2 regions of the Undibacterium sp. YM2 genome follow, and region 2 is predicted to be linked to the other one. Evidence: riboswitches for the same ligand, from Rfam matches in the RefSeq annotation. Region 2 holds a riboswitch; the other holds the start of a gene.

Region 1 (8,033 bases), 2.0 Mb from region 2:
CAAATCCTTGACGCCATAGACCGTAAAGGCAGCTTTGCGGCGGCTGCAGCGGCCCTGGATAAAGTGCCCTCCGCCATTACCTACAGCATACGCAAGCTGGAAGAAGACCTGGATGTTCTGCTCTATGACAGGCGTGGCCACAGGGCCAAACTGACCATCGCGGGAGAGGAATTATTGCTGCAAGGCAGGCATTTGCTGAATGCCGCTCAGGAGCTGGAAAACCGCGTCAAACGTGCCGCCAGCGGCTGGGAGGCGGAGCTGCGCATCGTCATTGATGGCATCATACAATTCGACGACATGATCCCCTTGATCAAGGAATTTGAACAACAGGGCTGCGGCACACGCATCCGTATCAGCCAGGAGATTTTGTCCGGTGTCTGGGAAACTATGGTATCTGGGCGTGCCGACCTGGCCATAGGTGCGGCCTATTATGGGCCCGATGCGATACGCATGCAGGGAGAATTCCAGACCCGCTTGCTGGGCAGTGTGGAATGGGTGTTTGCCGTGGCACCACAGCACCCGCTGGCACAGGCTGCAGAACCGCTGACACCGGCGATTTTGCAGGCTCACCGGGCAATAGCCATCGGTGATACCGGCCTGACCCTGCCATCAATGACAGCAGGCTTGCTGAGCGGCCAGGACACCATGACTGTGCCCACCATGCATGCCAAGCTGGCAGCGCAACTGGCTGGCCTGGGTTGCGGGCATTTGCCGCGCCGCCTGGCATTGCCCCATTTGCGCAGCGGCGCTTTGATAGAAAAGAAGACCAGCGCCTACCGCCCGCCCGAAGATAACCGTCTGGTCTGGCGCAATGCCAACAAGGGCAAGGCTTTGCTGTGGTTTTTACAGAAGTTGCAAGACCCTGTCGTGCAACGCATGTTGATAGGTAATTGAAGAACATCCATGCCAACAAAACAGATGACGCAAAAATACATAGGACGTTTCGCCCCTTCGCCAACCGGCCCATTGCATATGGGTTCGCTGGTGGCGGCCATGGCCAGCTATCTGGATGCAAAAGCCCATGAAGGGCTATGGCTGCTGCGCATGGAAGACCTGGACTTTGACCGCAATGTCAAAGGCGCAGACCAGTATATTATCAATTCACTGCAACGCTGCGGCATGCTCTGGGATGGCGCCATCACCTGGCAAAGCCAGCGCCAGCATCTGTATGAAGCTGCCTTGCAAAAACTGGGGGACAAGCTCTACCCCTGCGCCTGCTCACGCAAGGAAATCGCTGATTCGCGCCTGCGTCTGGGTGATACGGCCAGCCAGATTTACCCGGGCACCTGCCGTCACGGTCTGGCAGCAGGCAAGACAGCACGTGCCTGGCGCTTGCGCGTGCCAGATCAACTCTATCGCTTTGAAGACCGCATGGCTGGCATGCAGCAGCAAAACCTGGCGACCGAGGTGGGGACTTTGTGTTGAAGCGCGCTGACGGCTTCTGGGCCTACCAGTTGGCGGTGGTGGTTGATGATGCCGCTCAAGGCATCACGCATGTGGTGCGTGGTGCTGATCTGATAGATTCCACTGCAAGGCAAATCTATCTGCAAGAATTGCTGGGCTTGCCCACGCCGCATTACCTGCATGTGCCAGTAGTGACCAATGCTGATGGCGAGAAATTATCCAAGCAAACCGGGGCACTGGCTTTTGACCGTGGTGACAATGATGTGCTGCATGAAGCGCTGATACCGGCAGCCCAATTTCTTGGACTGAGCTTGCCTTTACCAGTCACAGATATTCCCACTTTCTGGTCAATGGCAATTCATGCGTGGAAAGAAAAATTGGTCTGTATGGATAGAAGATAGACACAAGGGCTGCAATGCAGCCCTTGTTGATACTGCCGATCATTGACGAGTAGCTGGCAAACAACTAATAAGCAATTAATACGCAATTAATGCTCTGGATGTTCCCTGCCGCGGCCATGACCATGGCGTTCATGCTCATCATAGCGTCTGTCATCCTTACGATAGTCGTCACGCCTGTAATCGTCGCGCCTGTATGCATCATGTCTGTAATCATGGTCACGATAATACCCATCGCGGTAACGAGGCACTACCTGGGTGTTGTACCAGTTTTCCTGTACAAAATACACGGGGCGATTGCAGGCATTGTAGCGATAGCAATGTTTTTCCCATTTATTTCTATGGCCTGGTGGCACCACCAGATACATCGGTTGCTGGACCACATTCACCCTCTGCACTATGCGTGGCTCAGTATAAATGACCTGTGGCTGAGGGAAATTACCAATATCTACCCGACCATAGAAACCTGGTTGCCCGAATTGCATAGACACACCCACATCCTGCGCCTGACTCTGACCTGTCATGAATAGTGCGGCACAGGCTGCGCCTGCGAGCATTATCTTTCTGCATGTCATGGTTTTCATTTCTAACTCCTTATTTGATACTGCTCACAGGAGCATATCCTGTGCTTACACCTATAACGCTTGAGCGGCACATCTGTTGACTTCTGTCGTAAATATTCTGGCTGAGCGCTTGCAAAGCTTCTGTACGCTAACCAACATTCCCTCATGGAATAGCAAATAAAAACGCATCAAAAATATCTATTTGCAACTTACTTGACAGGAAATTCTGCAGCCCATTGTTGTGCTTTTTGATCAAGAACAGCGCGGCGTTCGGCTGGAACTTTTGTTGTCAATTGCGCCAAGGTGGATCTGTTTGACATACAGGCATATTGCGCATCACGCTTGCCGAATTGACGCTTGAGCACACATTCCAGTTGATGGGCACCAGCCACATCTTCGTAGGCAGTTTCCAGCGCTTCAGGCAATACCGTTTGATAGCGCAGTACCAGTTGAGCCGACATGCTGCGATAAGCAGGATCATTCGCTCCGGCCTGATGAGTGTATTTGACAGCATCTTTCAATGCGGCGTAGGCATCAGCATTTTTTTTGATGTTCGGGATACCGGGATTGGATGTCGTTTCACTTGCGCCATCACCACCGCTCATGGTCACTGACCAGCCCGACTTTTCAGTGATTTTCTCTTCCAGGCAGGCCAGGCGGTTATTTGCTTCAGCGGCGACATAGGTTTGTGCCTCCACATTGCCCTCAGCAGCGAGTTTGCGGTTCTTTACCAGCCAGTCCTTGAAATCGGCGCGCAAGGGTTTTGCGGTAATCAAGTCGCAATCGTCCAGGCTGATTTTTGCAGCCTGCGAACTTGCGCAAGTGAGTGCCAGACCGAGCAGAAAACCAGTGCGGGAAATTGTTGAAGAAAGTTTCATGTGTAATTTGTTATGTTCAATTCAGATAAAAAAACGGATACGAATCCAGGCCAGCGATGCTGCCATGATGAGATGAATAGTGGAAATGGTTTTACAATTTAACACTTTTGTTTTATTCAAAAACCAGCAAAACAACTATTTGCAGTTTCTGTTATCAAAGTGAAAGCCAAGCTTGTTTTCGCTACATGATTTCAACAATCCTTGACATTTTTTTTCTTCCATTTAATTCGAAATATTTATACCCTGAATCTGTAATTTCAATTTCTAAAACTTGAGGGCAAACCCGTTGAAAAATGGGGACGCAAAGCCACCGGCCTAAAGCGCATCAGCGCCATGGTAGCGGGGTTGCCGGTGATGGTGTCTGCTTATTTTTGGCACGATACTATTATTCGTCGAATCACCGCCCTCTGCTTATATCGGAGTGCATTTGTGATCATCGAAAAAAAATTGCTCTTCAACATACCCAGGCTGCTTGGCTTGTCTAGCTTGCTGATCAGTGCAAGTCTCCTCAGCGCTTGCGGTGGAGACAGTCAGCAAATCAGCCAATCCAACATTGCGTTACCTCCTCAAGAAGTCGCAACAGGAACGACAACACTGGATATGACTGTCCCTGTGTTGCCGCCTGATGTGGCTGCACAGGCGACACAACCGACCTTTCATCTGGCTCCGGTTTTGCTTGATCCACCGACGGATATTGATGCGACTGACAGTAGCAGGTCGGCCCACATTCCAGCAGCGGCTCTGAGCATACCGCGAGAACTGCAAGCAGTGCGTGGGCGCGGTTTGACTGTCGGTGCAATTCGTTCCTTGCCACGACCACAGTTGGCGCCGCCACCTGCAGGTGAAAACGCACAGCCTATGGCAGGCACCTCTGTCGTTTCTACCTATACGCCTGCGCAAATCCGCGCTGCGTATAGTCTCCCTGCGCTCCCTGCCAGTACCAGTGGGTTGACTGCAAGCCAGGCTGCACAGCTTGGTGCAGGTCAGACGATTTATATTGTGAACGCAAATCACGATCCCAATATCGTTGCAGAACTGAACGCCTTTAATCAAAAGTTTGGTCTTCCCGCATGCACAGTAAAAAGCATTCCTGCAGGTACAGCTTTGCCATTGCCTGCAGCGTCAAGCAATGTTTGTGAATTTTCTGTCGTGTACAGCACCAGTGCTGGTGGAATGACCAGCACCACACCAGCATTCAACTCTGGCTGGGCGACGGAAATTGCGCTAGACGTGCAATGGGCACATGCCACAGCGCCATTGGCCCGTATCATTCTGATTGAAGCTGCTGATTCTTCTATGAGCAACATGATAGGTGGAATCAAGCTGGCCAACGCCATGGGGCCAGGCATAGTATCCATGAGCTTCGGTGCAAATGAAGGAAGCTGGACAGCTGGGGTGGAAAGTACATTCACTACCGCCAAAATGACCTATCTGGCTGCAACCGGCGATAACGGGCCAGCCGTTGAATGGCCTGCAGTTTCTCCCAATGTTGTTGCCGTTGGTGGCACCAGTCTCACCTACTCAGGTACAACACGCACGGAGGTGGCCTGGTCCAATACTGGAGGTGGAGTAAGTGCATACACGGCGACACCAAGCTATCAGAACAATACAGTGCCGGGTGTGGGTACACCTGCCCGCAGGACGGTCGCTGACGTCTCCATGAACGCTGACCCGAACACTGGCCAGTACGTCGCCGTCATGACACCAGGAAGCAGTGTTGTAAACTGGGTCAGTGCAGGCGGCACCAGCCTGTCCACGCCCCAATGGGCCGGGGTGATTGCGATCGCCAACGCGACTTTGGCGCAGGCTGGCAAACCAGTTCTGGGTGCACCGCATGCTGTCCTGTATAACAAAATTGCGACAACTCCTGGCAGCTATGCCAGCAGTTTTGCCGATGTTGCGAAAGGCAGCAATGGCACTTGCGCAAGTTGCGTTGCCAAAACCGGGCATGACCAACTGACCGGCCTTGGCACGCCCAATGTCACCAGCTTGTTAAGTACACTCGGCGGCACAGTCATTGCAACACCGCCAACCGTAACTTCGGCAAGCATCAGCGGGCAAGTTGGCACGGCATTGAGTTTTACCGTATCTGCAACAGCAGCTAATCCCCTCACCTATACCTTGAGCGGCAACCCGGCAGGCTTGAGCATCAGCAGCAGCGGCATTGTTAGCTGGGCCACGCCTGTAGCAGGTACATACACGGTGGTCGTTACTGCGCTGGATGCAAAAACGGGGCTGAGCGGTAAAGGCACTTATACAATCGTTATTTCTGCCCCTGTGCCACCAGCTATTTCTGCCACCACCATCAATGGAAAAGCAGGCACGGCGCTTTCCTTCAATATAACGGCAACGTCTACCAATCCGCTGACCTATAGCATCACTGGTGCACCAAGCGGTATGACTGCTACTTCTGCGGGCGCTGCGACCTGGCCAACGCCAGTTGCAGGAACCTATTCAGTGACGGCAACTGCACTCGATGCAAAGACCGGATTGAGCAGCAAGGCTGTCTATACCGTTGTGATTGCTGCTGCAACACCTCCAGTCGTCACTGCAGCAACGATCAATGGAGTAGCAGCAACCGCACTGACTTTTAATGTAACCGCAACGTCTGGCAACGCAATGACTTTTAGCCTGACTGGTGCACCTGCTGGAATGACTATGGGGTCAACAGGAACTGTAAGCTGGGCTTCTCCTGTTCTTGGCACGTATTCAGTCACCATCAATGCAACGGACAGCAAGACAGGCTTGACAGGCAAAGCTGTGTATACCGTCGTGATTGCTCAGCAACCTGCGCCTGCAGTAACTGCGGCGACGGTCAATGGAACCGTTGGTACTGCACTATCCTACACCGTAGCAGTCAAAGCCTCGAATCCAGTCACCTATACACTGACTGGCGCACCTGCCGGACTGACTATCAGCAGTGCTGGCATTATCAACTGGGCTAGTCCTGTTGCAGGAAATTATGCTGTCACAGTGCTTGCGAAAGACAGCAAGACTGGCTTGAGCGGTCAGGCGGTCATCAGCATCAGCGTTGTGGCATCTGGCTTGAGTATCAGCGCACCGGCAATGACAGGCACTGCAGGCAAGGCGCTAACGGGTAGCATCACGATCAATGCACCCGGCGCGACCTCGATTTCCATCTCGATCACGGGCGCTCCTCTGGGCCTAGGATTTTCCATGAGTGGACTAAGCATTGCAACCAGCTGGGCAAGCCCTGTAAAAGGTAGCTACACCATGCTTATTACTGTGACTGACAATCTTGGAAGAAAGGCGACTGCCAGCGTACCTATCACAATCAACTGAGACGATCAGTTGAGATAATCGCCTAAGACGATCAAGCAAATACAAAAGGCGGAGCATTGTGCTCCGCCTTTTGCACTCTGGCTTTGGACCTTTCTATTACCCGCAGCCATTTTCTTTCTTAATGCCCGCTATGACCTTGCGGCTTGCGAACCTGCACTTCAAGCTCCGGCATGACACGTGAGCCATGCTTCATGCCAGCATGCACATCAACAGGCTGAGCAGGCGGGCGCGGCGCTTCTGCCACGGGGCCGCCATATTCATAGGCTACCGTCCCCTTGGGGTGCCTGAACCAGCCAGGGTCTTTATAATCCCCCGGTTTCTGGTCCTTGCGCACCTTGACTACGCTGAACATGCCGCCCATTTCCAGCCCGCCAAACGGCCCCTCGCCTGTCATCATGGGCAGGGTATTGTCAGGCAAGGGCATTTCCATAGCTCCCATGTCGGCCATGCCCTTGTCCCCCATAGTCATGTAAGCGGGAATGAGCTTGTTGATCTTGTCTGCCACGTCCTTGTGATCAACACCTATCATCGACGGTACATTATGGCCCATGGCATTCATGGTGTGATGGCTCTTGTGGCAGTGGAAGGACCAGTCACCTTCTTCATCGGCAACAAATTCCACCTGGCGCATCTGACCGACGGCAATATCCGTCGTTACCTCTGGCCAGCGTGCAGTTCTTGGTACCGGGCCGCCATCCGTGCCTGTCACGGTGAATTCATGACCATGGATATGGATAGGGTGGTTGGTCATCGTCAGATTACCTACGCGTATCCTGACCCTGTCATTCTTGCGCACATTCAGGGTATCAATGCCGGGGAAGACGCGACTATTCCATGTCCACAAATTAAAATCTGTCATGGTCATGATATTAGGTTTGAATGCACCTGGCTCTATATCATAAGCACTGAGCAGGAAAATAAAGTCCCTGTCGACTTCATCAATCTGCGGATGCTTGTTTTTGGGATGTGTAACCCATGAGCCCATCATGCCCATCGCCATCTGCGTCATTTCATCGGCATGCGGGTGGTACATGAAGGTACCCGGGCGACGTGCGACAAATTCATAGACAAAGGTCTTGCCCGGCTGTATTGACGGCTGGGTCAGGCCGGATACGCCGTCCATGCCATTTGGCAGGCGCTGGCCATGCCAGTGTATGCTCGTATGTTCAGGCAAACGGTTGGTGACAAAGATGCGTACCCTGTCTCCCTCCACCACCTCTATCGTCGGCCCCGGGCTTTGGCCGTTATAACCCCATAGATGCGCTTTCATGCCGGGTGCCATTTCGCGCACGACTGGCTCTGCCACGAGATGGAATTCCTTGACACCATTATTCATGCGCCATGGTAGCGTCCAGCCATTCAGGGTCACTACCGGATTATATGGGCGGCCGTTCTTGGGCTGCAATGGTGGCATGGTATCCGGGCTGGTTTGTGTAACTGCGTCCGGCAAGGCTGCCAATGCCACTTTGCTGACTGTGCTTGCTGCC
Region 2 (8,033 bases):
GGGCATGTCAGCAGCACTGGCTGCCGCGCGTATGCGGCGCAATTGCTCGATATAACAAGCCAGGGCACGCGTGACTACTGCAACATCGGTCGAATGCGTGGCATCGGTTTCCAGCGCATTGAATACCTCATCGAGGGCACCGAGGACAATATGGCTGAAATCTGTAGCCTGGTTTTCTAGCTGTTCCATACTGCCTCAGACGGGTTAGTTGGAAAGAGAGAAACCTGCGCAAATGCATGCGCAGGTTTGAGTGGTGGTATCAGGCTGCCAGTTTGAAAACGCGCACGGTGGACAATAACATCCTTGCATATTCCACCAGGTTGGTGGTTTGTGCCGACTGTTCATCAAGTTGCAAACTGGTTTGCTGATTGGTTTTCTTGATCTGTATCGCTCTGTCCAGCAATTCCTGGCTAGCCTTGGCCTGACCATGGGATTTGATGGCAATCTGCTGTACTGATTCCACCAGCTCAGTGGTCGCATTTTGCGTCGCCTGCATTTGCAGACCGGCTTGTTCTGCCAGACGGCTGCCTTCTACCACCTGGGCAATTGCCGAGTTCATGGTATTGACCGTATCTGAGGTTTCCAGCTGTATGTTATTGACCAGGCCAGAAATTTGCAGCGTCGCTTGCCGCGCATTTTCTGCCAGCCTTTGCACCTCATCCGCAACCACCGCAAAACCACGACCAGCTTCACCGGCAGAGGCCGCATGCATACTCGCATTCAAAGCCAGGATGTGGGTACGTTCTGCAATTGCGTTAATCAGACCGACCACGCCGGAAATTTCTTGCGAACGTTCACCCAGGCGTTTAATCCGTTTTTCTGTTTCACGTATGATGTCGCGGGTACTATTAATACCACCGACCGTGCTGGTTACCGTATCCATCGCCAGTCGTGTTGAGCGTATCGCATTATCAGCAGCGCGGTTGCAGGTTTGGGCCAGATCAGCAATATTGCGCATTTCTTCAGAAGCGGTCGATAATGAAACGGTAGTATGCTCCACTTCCAGCCTTTCTTCTGCTGCCGCGGCCATCACGTTGTCGGACTGGGCTTTCACTTTCAACGTGGCCTCGGTCACGTCGGCAGAAATATTACTGACATCACGCAGCACTTTGGCAGTTTCGCTGGTCAGCATGTTCAAGGCATCAGATACTGCACCTGTCACATCGGCAGATACCGGTACTTTGACAGTCAAATCTCTGCTCGCCAGTTGCGCCACCGCCTGCAACAAGACCAGCACGGATTCATTGAGTTTTTCATTTTCATCTTCGATGGATTTGCGGCTGGCTTCACGTTCATCCACCATCCTGTCAAACTGGCGTGAGAGTTTGCCGATTTCGTCCGGTTGCGTGCTGCGTGCCCTGACGCTGGCATCGCCCTGTGTCAGTTTCTGCATAACGCCGATCAGATGCGATACCGGTTTGGTGATACTGCGCGTCATCCAGTAAGCAACACCCGCTGCCAGCAAGATGGAAAAAGCTGCCACCAGGGCCAGAATGTTTTTCGCACTCAGGTAAGTGCTGTCGGCTGCGGCACCATCCTTGTTCACCAATTTTGTTTGGTAGTCGATCAAGGCATCCATGGAAGAAAACCATTTCTCCTGATCGGCTTGCAGGTTGCCAAGCAGCCAGGCTGTGGCTTCAGTCTTTTTACCTTCAGTCGCCAGGCGCATGAATTCCCTTTGCGAAGTACCATATTTAGTACGTGCTTCAGTCGCTGTCTGGAAGATGCCTTTTTCTTCATCGCTGGCAATCAATTTTTCAAAACCGGCGATGTTTTCTTCCTGGTTCTGTCTGCGTGACAAAATCAGTTGCTGTTCTTTTTCCACTGCCGATTGATCGTTCAGGAGCAGCATATTACGCATGGAACGCGCATTGGCATTAACGTTACCAAGCATCTTGTAGGCCAGCACAACTTTAGGATAGCTACCATCCACAATGCGGTGGGTACCATCATTGATGCTCTTCAGGTTGGACAGGGCCAGCCAGGCCGTTACCGCCAGCAGCAAGAGCACCGCTGTAAATCCCAGACTGAGCCGGATACCAATATTCGGAGTACGTAATTTCATTTTGCTCTCCACAAGAAAAACATCAACAAAGACTGCTTTGTCAGATCAACAGAAGGGAATCAGCCAGGTATTGCGTCAGGTATCCGTACTACGGCTGAGTTTTTCGAAAAAACTTTCATGATTGAAGTCCAGCCAGACCTTGTCATCCTTGACGAAAGCGGCTGGCACATAAGCCTCCAGCGTGGCTGGCAATTGCGGCATCTGGGTAATGGTGCGCAATTCGGTCAGCGGTTGCGGATAACTGTCTATCAGCATGCCAACGGCGTTTTCTGCCTTGTCCAGTATCAGGAACAATTTTGTCGGCGTGACTTCTGACCTGCGGCCACTGAGTACCAGTCCCAGATCAAAAATGGGTACCAGATTGCCGCGCAGGTTGATCAGCCCCAGCAGGAATGCCGGGGCCCCAGGCAGGGGAGCGACTGCCTGGGGTCGTATGACTTCACTGCCTGTTTCGGCCCTGATCAGCAGGTTCAGCGAAGCAACACGATAACCATAGCGCTTTCTTTCCATGAGCGGTGCTACATCGCTCCACAGCAAATCACCCGGAGGAGTAAAGCGTTCCAGCGCAACGCTGGGCGGCAGCCATTCTTTGGATTGCGCTGTATTGCCGGATGTAATCAGACTCATGGCAGCTCCCTGCGTGAGTTGGCAGCGATCGGAAATCAGGTGTCAGGCAGCGATCTTGAGCTGCTCTATGATCTGATCAGCGGTATAAGGCTTGGCGACATAGCCTTTGGCACCTTGCAACTGACCCCAGATCTTGTCGGCCTTTTGCGATTTGCTGCTGACAAAGACGATGGGTATGCCCTTGGTGGCAGGGTCCTGGGTCAGGCTGCGACAGGCTTCATAACCATCCATCTCAGGCATGACGATGTCGAGGAAAATGATGGATGGTTTTTCTGCCTTGGCTTTTTCCAGGGAATCCTTGCCACTGGAAGCCGTGACCACCATATAGCCAGCATCCGTCAGGATGGCTTTGATATTGGCCAGTTCAGTAGCGGAATCGTCAACAACGAGGGCTTTTTTCATGCTCATGATGTACTCCATGTATAGATCAATCAAGCGCCCTGCTCCCCAGGGCATAGGTAAGGATGCTGATGCAGACTGGCTTCAGGTTCCCATGGCCAGTCCGTGGCTCTTGTCCAGACCTGTGCTCTCATCCACAGTGCTCAGGGTCTTTTCTACAACTGCACGAAATTTCAGATGCTCAACCGGCTTGGTCAGATAACTATTGCAACCCGAGATGGAGCCACGTATACGGTCAAAGGGGGAGGACTTGCTGGTCAGCATGACCACAGGTGTACGCTTGGTTTGCGGATGGCGGCGTATGATCTTGCAGATTTCATAGCCATCCGCACCGGGCATGACAATGTCGAGGAAGATGATGTCGTAGTTTTTCTTTTCCAGCATCTGCAGGGCTTGCTCGCCTGTCTCAGCGCAGTCAGAGGCGATTTTCATGGAGCGCAATTCAAGGTCTATCTTGATTCTGGCAGTGGGGCTGTCATCCACGATCAGGGCACGGTGACCACCCTGCAAGACCGAGGCTGAGGGGCTTTTTTGCAGCAGGGGCTGCACATTAGCTGCTTTGTCCATTTCTGCTTTCTGGGCAACTGCTGCACTGACAGGAGATGTTGCAGGCAACACCTTTTCCAGTTCATCTGCTACCTGGTCCAGCAAGGCCAACATCTTGGTAGGAACCAGAGGATGCAATAAATGATATTTGCCAGGCTGTGCCTTGCCTGCATTGGAAATGAATACCGTTGCAGGTTCGGGGATACTGCGTGTTTCTATAAGCTCCTGTAAAGCTGCCCTGGCCTGGCTATTATCCGGATCGAGTATGACAATATCCGGGTCACCAGCCTGGCTGGCATCGAACAAGGCATAGGAATGCCTGCGTCCGCTCGCCATGGTCAGGCTAAGCACGCTGCGCACCAAACGCAATTCATACTCAGACAAACCGAATACACTAATCAGAATTTTTTTAGAAGCGCAGGGGAGCGCCGTAGAGATGCTGTTCATGAGCACATGCCTCTTAACGAAAAACCGCCAATGCGGAATACGGTACCTGGCTGCCCTGCCGTGTTTAGCGAGGGCCCTGTAGTTTTGCGTCCCACGCTTTCGGGTGGTTTGCCTTTAAACAACGCTCACATTCTCACTATGGATTATCTCTTGTACATAGTGAAGAACATCAGCCACAGTGCTTCGTGTGAAGCACCGTTACCCCAATGTAGTTCAAGAATTTGCAGGCTTCAAGGAAAAAGTTAACATTTTTTTGCTTTTCTTTTTTCTTGCAAAAGGTACAAATTTCAGCCGCGCTGGCAAATTTTTGCATACTTTGTCAGCACCTCAACCATGCCCTGCTCCAGGCATTCGACGATGACTGCATGGCCTATGGATACTTCGAGTATGCCGGGTATGGTCAGGAACCTGGCCAGGTTGTCCAGGTTCAGATCATGCCCGGCATTGACGCCCAGACCTGCATCCTGGGCACGTTTGGCGGCAGCGGCAAAGCCTTGCAATATCTGTTCACCTTTTGCTGTGCCAAAGTGCTCTGCATAGGGCTCTGTATATAACTCGACACGGTCGGCACCGAGTTCTTTGGCCAGATGCATGTCTTGGTTGTCGTAATCAATAAACAGGCTGCTGCGTATGCCCAGCGCCCTGAGTTCAGCCAGCACGGGGCGCAAGAATTCAGCATCCTTGCGCAAGTCCCAGCCATGGTCAGAAGTCAGCTGATCCGGAGCATCCGGCACCAGCGTGCATTGCGCAGGCTTGTTGCGCTTCACGACGTCGAGGAATTCTGGTGCCGGATAACCCTCTACATTCAATTCCACGCCACGCGCCTGACACAGCACACCCAGAGTTTCCACATCGCTATACCGCGCATGCCTTTGATCCTGACGCGGATGCAGGGTAATGCCATGTGCACCGAGGTCCAGGCAGCGCGCAGCAAAGGCTTGCACATCAGGATAATTACGGCCACGTGAATTACGCAGCAAGGCGATTTTGTTGATGTTGATGGAGAGTGCGGTCATGGTGATTCCAAAGTCTGGGCAAGGTAATGAAAAAATGCTGGAACAATTTTCTGTTCAGGTATTCATCATGGACTTGCTTGCGTGTTTGTACAAGTAACACAGCAGGGTGATTTACTGGTGCATCTGTTTTTTTGCTAATCTATAAAAAAGCCAGCACATCGGTGCTGGCTTTACAGTCTAAAACTTAGCAGTTGTGAGTGATCACTGCTGGAAAGCCAGCAACTGCGCCCCTTCAGTCACCTGATCACCAATCGCATACAAGACTTCATCAATGACACCATCATGCGGTGCAGAGATCGTGTGCTCCATCTTCATCGCTTCCATGATCAGCAGGGCATCGCCCTTCTTCACTTCCTGTGCCTTGTTGACGAGCACGGCAACGATCTTGCCTGGCATGGGCGCTGTCAGGCGGCCAGCTTCAGCCTCGGCTTCACCGGCATGCGCCAGCGCATCTATGTAATGCAGGTCAGTGTGCTTACCCTGGCTGAAGACATGGAAATGCTCACCATCGCGCACCACGGTGGCAGCCACGGTCTGGTCTGCAATTTTGATGACGATATCATTTTCATGCGCGAGTGCCAGCCTGACTTGTGCTGTTGCCGCACCGGCCTGCACTTGCCAGCCATCAGCCAGATAAGTCACCTGCACATCATGCGTCTGCTCTTCTTCCGTGAATTGCAGGCTTCGTTGCATGAGGCTATTCATGCGCCAGCCGTGGCTGGATTGCCATGGGTCGCTGTTACTACCCTTTGTAGATTTTTCTGAATTCAGCAGTGACACAACCGCCAGCGCCAGCATCGTCAGGTTGGCGGCTACCGGTGCAGGGAACAGCTCTGCCTGATTACGTTCTATCAGGCCAGTATCCAGATCAGGACCAGAAAAAGCCGTACTGGTGACCAGGCGTGACAGGAAAGCGATATTGCTGCTCAGGCCGACGATCTGGTATTGCGTCAGCGCCTGCGCCATGCGGGCCAGCGCTTCTTTCCTGTCCTTGCCCCAGACTATCATCTTGGCGATCATGGGGTCATAGAAAGGTGAAATCGTATCGCCTTCACGCACACCACTATCGATACGGAAAGCTGCCGGATCAGCCGCGCCACCGAGTTCGAAATTCACAGCAACAGGGGTGCGTGCATGACGCAAAGTACCTATCGATGGCAGGAAACCTTTTTCAGGATTTTCTGCATACACGCGTGCTTCAATCGCATGACCATGGATCTGTAATTCACTCTGTTGCAGCGGCAGTTTTTCACCGGCAGCAACACGCAATTGCCATTCCACCAGATCAGTACCGGTGATCATTTCTGTCACCGGATGTTCAACCTGCAGACGGGTATTCATTTCCATGAAATAGAAAGAACCATCCTGGTTGGCGATGAATTCCACCGTGCCGGCACCAACATAGCCAACTGCTTTTGCCGCAGCCACGGCAGCATCGCCCATGGCGGCGCGGCGTTCTGCGGTCATGCCGGGCGCCGGTGCTTCTTCCAAAACTTTTTGATGGCGGCGCTGTACCGAGCAATCGCGTTCAAACAGGTAGACGCAATTGCCGTGGGTATCAGCAAACACCTGTATTTCTATATGACGTGGTCTTTGCAGGTATTTTTCTGCCAGCACTTTGTCATCGCCAAAAGAGTTGATGGCTTCGCGCTTGCAGGATGCCAGTGCATCCTTGAAGTCTGCCGATTTTTCGATAACACGCATGCCCTTGCCACCACCACCTGCACTGGCTTTCAGCAAAACCGGGTAACCGATGCGGTCAGCCTCGGTATGCAAAAAATCAGCATCCTGGTTATCACCATGGTAGCCAGGTACCAGCGGCACATTGGCTTTTTCCATCAGGGATTTTGCCGCAGACTTGCTGCCCATGGCTTCTATCGCCGAGGCTGGCGGGCCTATGAAGGCAATGCCATTCTTGGCACAGGCTTCAGCAAATTCACTGTTTTCTGACAGGAAGCCATAGCCAGGATGTATCGCCTGCGCGCCAGTTGCCAATGCGACTTCTATGATCTTGTCGGCACGCAGATAACTCTCTTTGGCGGCGGCCGGGCCTATCAAGACTGCCTCATCACAAACCGCGACATGCTTGGCATTGGCATCGGCTTCGGAATACACAGCGACAGTCTTGATGCCCATGCGGCGTGCGGTAGCAGCAACACGGCAAGCAATTTCGCCACGGTTGGCGATAAGGATTTTGGTAAACATGTCTCTAACCTTTTGGGTGGATGTATCAGTTGCGATAATTTTTCTTTATTCAATCATCAGAGAAATGCCAAGTAAAAAATGCACTTCTCTGTGTCTCCATTTTCCTCTGTGCACTCTGTGCTGAAGGTTTGCGGTTTAAATCAGGAGCAACTACCCGCTTTAGCCTCAACCTTGCCACGCGTCTTCAAGCCCAGTTTGTCGAGCAGTACACGATCATCCTGCGCTTCAGGATTAGCTGTAGTCAGCAATTTGTCGCCGTAGAAAATCGAATTCGCACCAGCCAAAAAGCACATGGCTTGCACCGCTTCACCCATCTGGCGACGGCCAGCAGAAAGACGCACACGCGCCTTGGGCATGGTGATACGGGCAACGGCTATCGTGCGTACAAATTCCAGCGGATCAAGCGGATCCAGACCATGCAAAGGCGTGCCTTCTACTTGCACCAGATGATTGACAGGTACGGATTCTGGATAGGGATTCAGGTTCGCCAGTTGAGCGATCAGGCCCGCGCGCTGGCGGCGGGACTCACCCATGCCGACGATGCCGCCGCAACAGACTTTGAGACCAGCGCTGCGTACATGACCAAGAGTATCGAGCCTGTCCTGGTAATCGCGAGTGGAAATCACATTGCTGTAAAACTCAGGTGCGGTATCGAGATTGTGATTGTAATAATCAAGACCCGCATCTTTCAAGCGCTGCGCCTGTTCTTCCTTGAGCATGCCCAGAGT

Evidence for each region. A riboswitch is a leader RNA that binds a small molecule or an ion and turns the genes downstream of it on or off. The one in region 2 is predicted to bind cyclic di-GMP.
Region 1: another riboswitch for cyclic di-GMP. It lies ahead of UNDYM_RS17465 (S53 family peptidase); the one in region 2 lies ahead of UNDYM_RS26890 (response regulator).

Annotation. Positions count from the first base shown of each region.
Region 1 is NZ_AP018441.1:3,873,016-3,881,048, forward strand. Features, by position in the region: gene UNDYM_RS17445 (LysR family transcriptional regulator) at 1-894, shown strand, start outside; partial or broken gene gluQRS (tRNA glutamyl-Q(34) synthetase GluQRS) at 919-1,805, shown strand; gene UNDYM_RS17455 (hypothetical protein) at 1,892-2,386, opposite strand; gene UNDYM_RS17460 (hypothetical protein) at 2,575-3,243, opposite strand; cyclic di-GMP riboswitch class I at 3,510-3,596, shown strand; gene UNDYM_RS17465 (S53 family peptidase) at 3,844-6,546, shown strand; gene UNDYM_RS17470 (multicopper oxidase family protein) at 6,665-8,033, opposite strand, start outside.
Region 2 is NZ_AP018441.1:5,842,984-5,851,016, forward strand. Features, by position in the region: gene UNDYM_RS26870 (response regulator) at 1-189, opposite strand, end outside; gene UNDYM_RS26875 (methyl-accepting chemotaxis protein) at 260-2,065, opposite strand; gene UNDYM_RS26880 (chemotaxis protein CheW) at 2,141-2,692, opposite strand; gene UNDYM_RS26885 (PleD family two-component system response regulator) at 2,735-3,100, opposite strand; gene UNDYM_RS26890 (response regulator) at 3,176-4,084, opposite strand; cyclic di-GMP riboswitch class I at 4,123-4,207, opposite strand; gene UNDYM_RS26895 (pyridoxine 5'-phosphate synthase) at 4,372-5,100, opposite strand; gene UNDYM_RS26900 (acetyl/propionyl/methylcrotonyl-CoA carboxylase subunit alpha) at 5,302-7,305, opposite strand; gene bioB (biotin synthase BioB) at 7,446-8,033, opposite strand, start outside.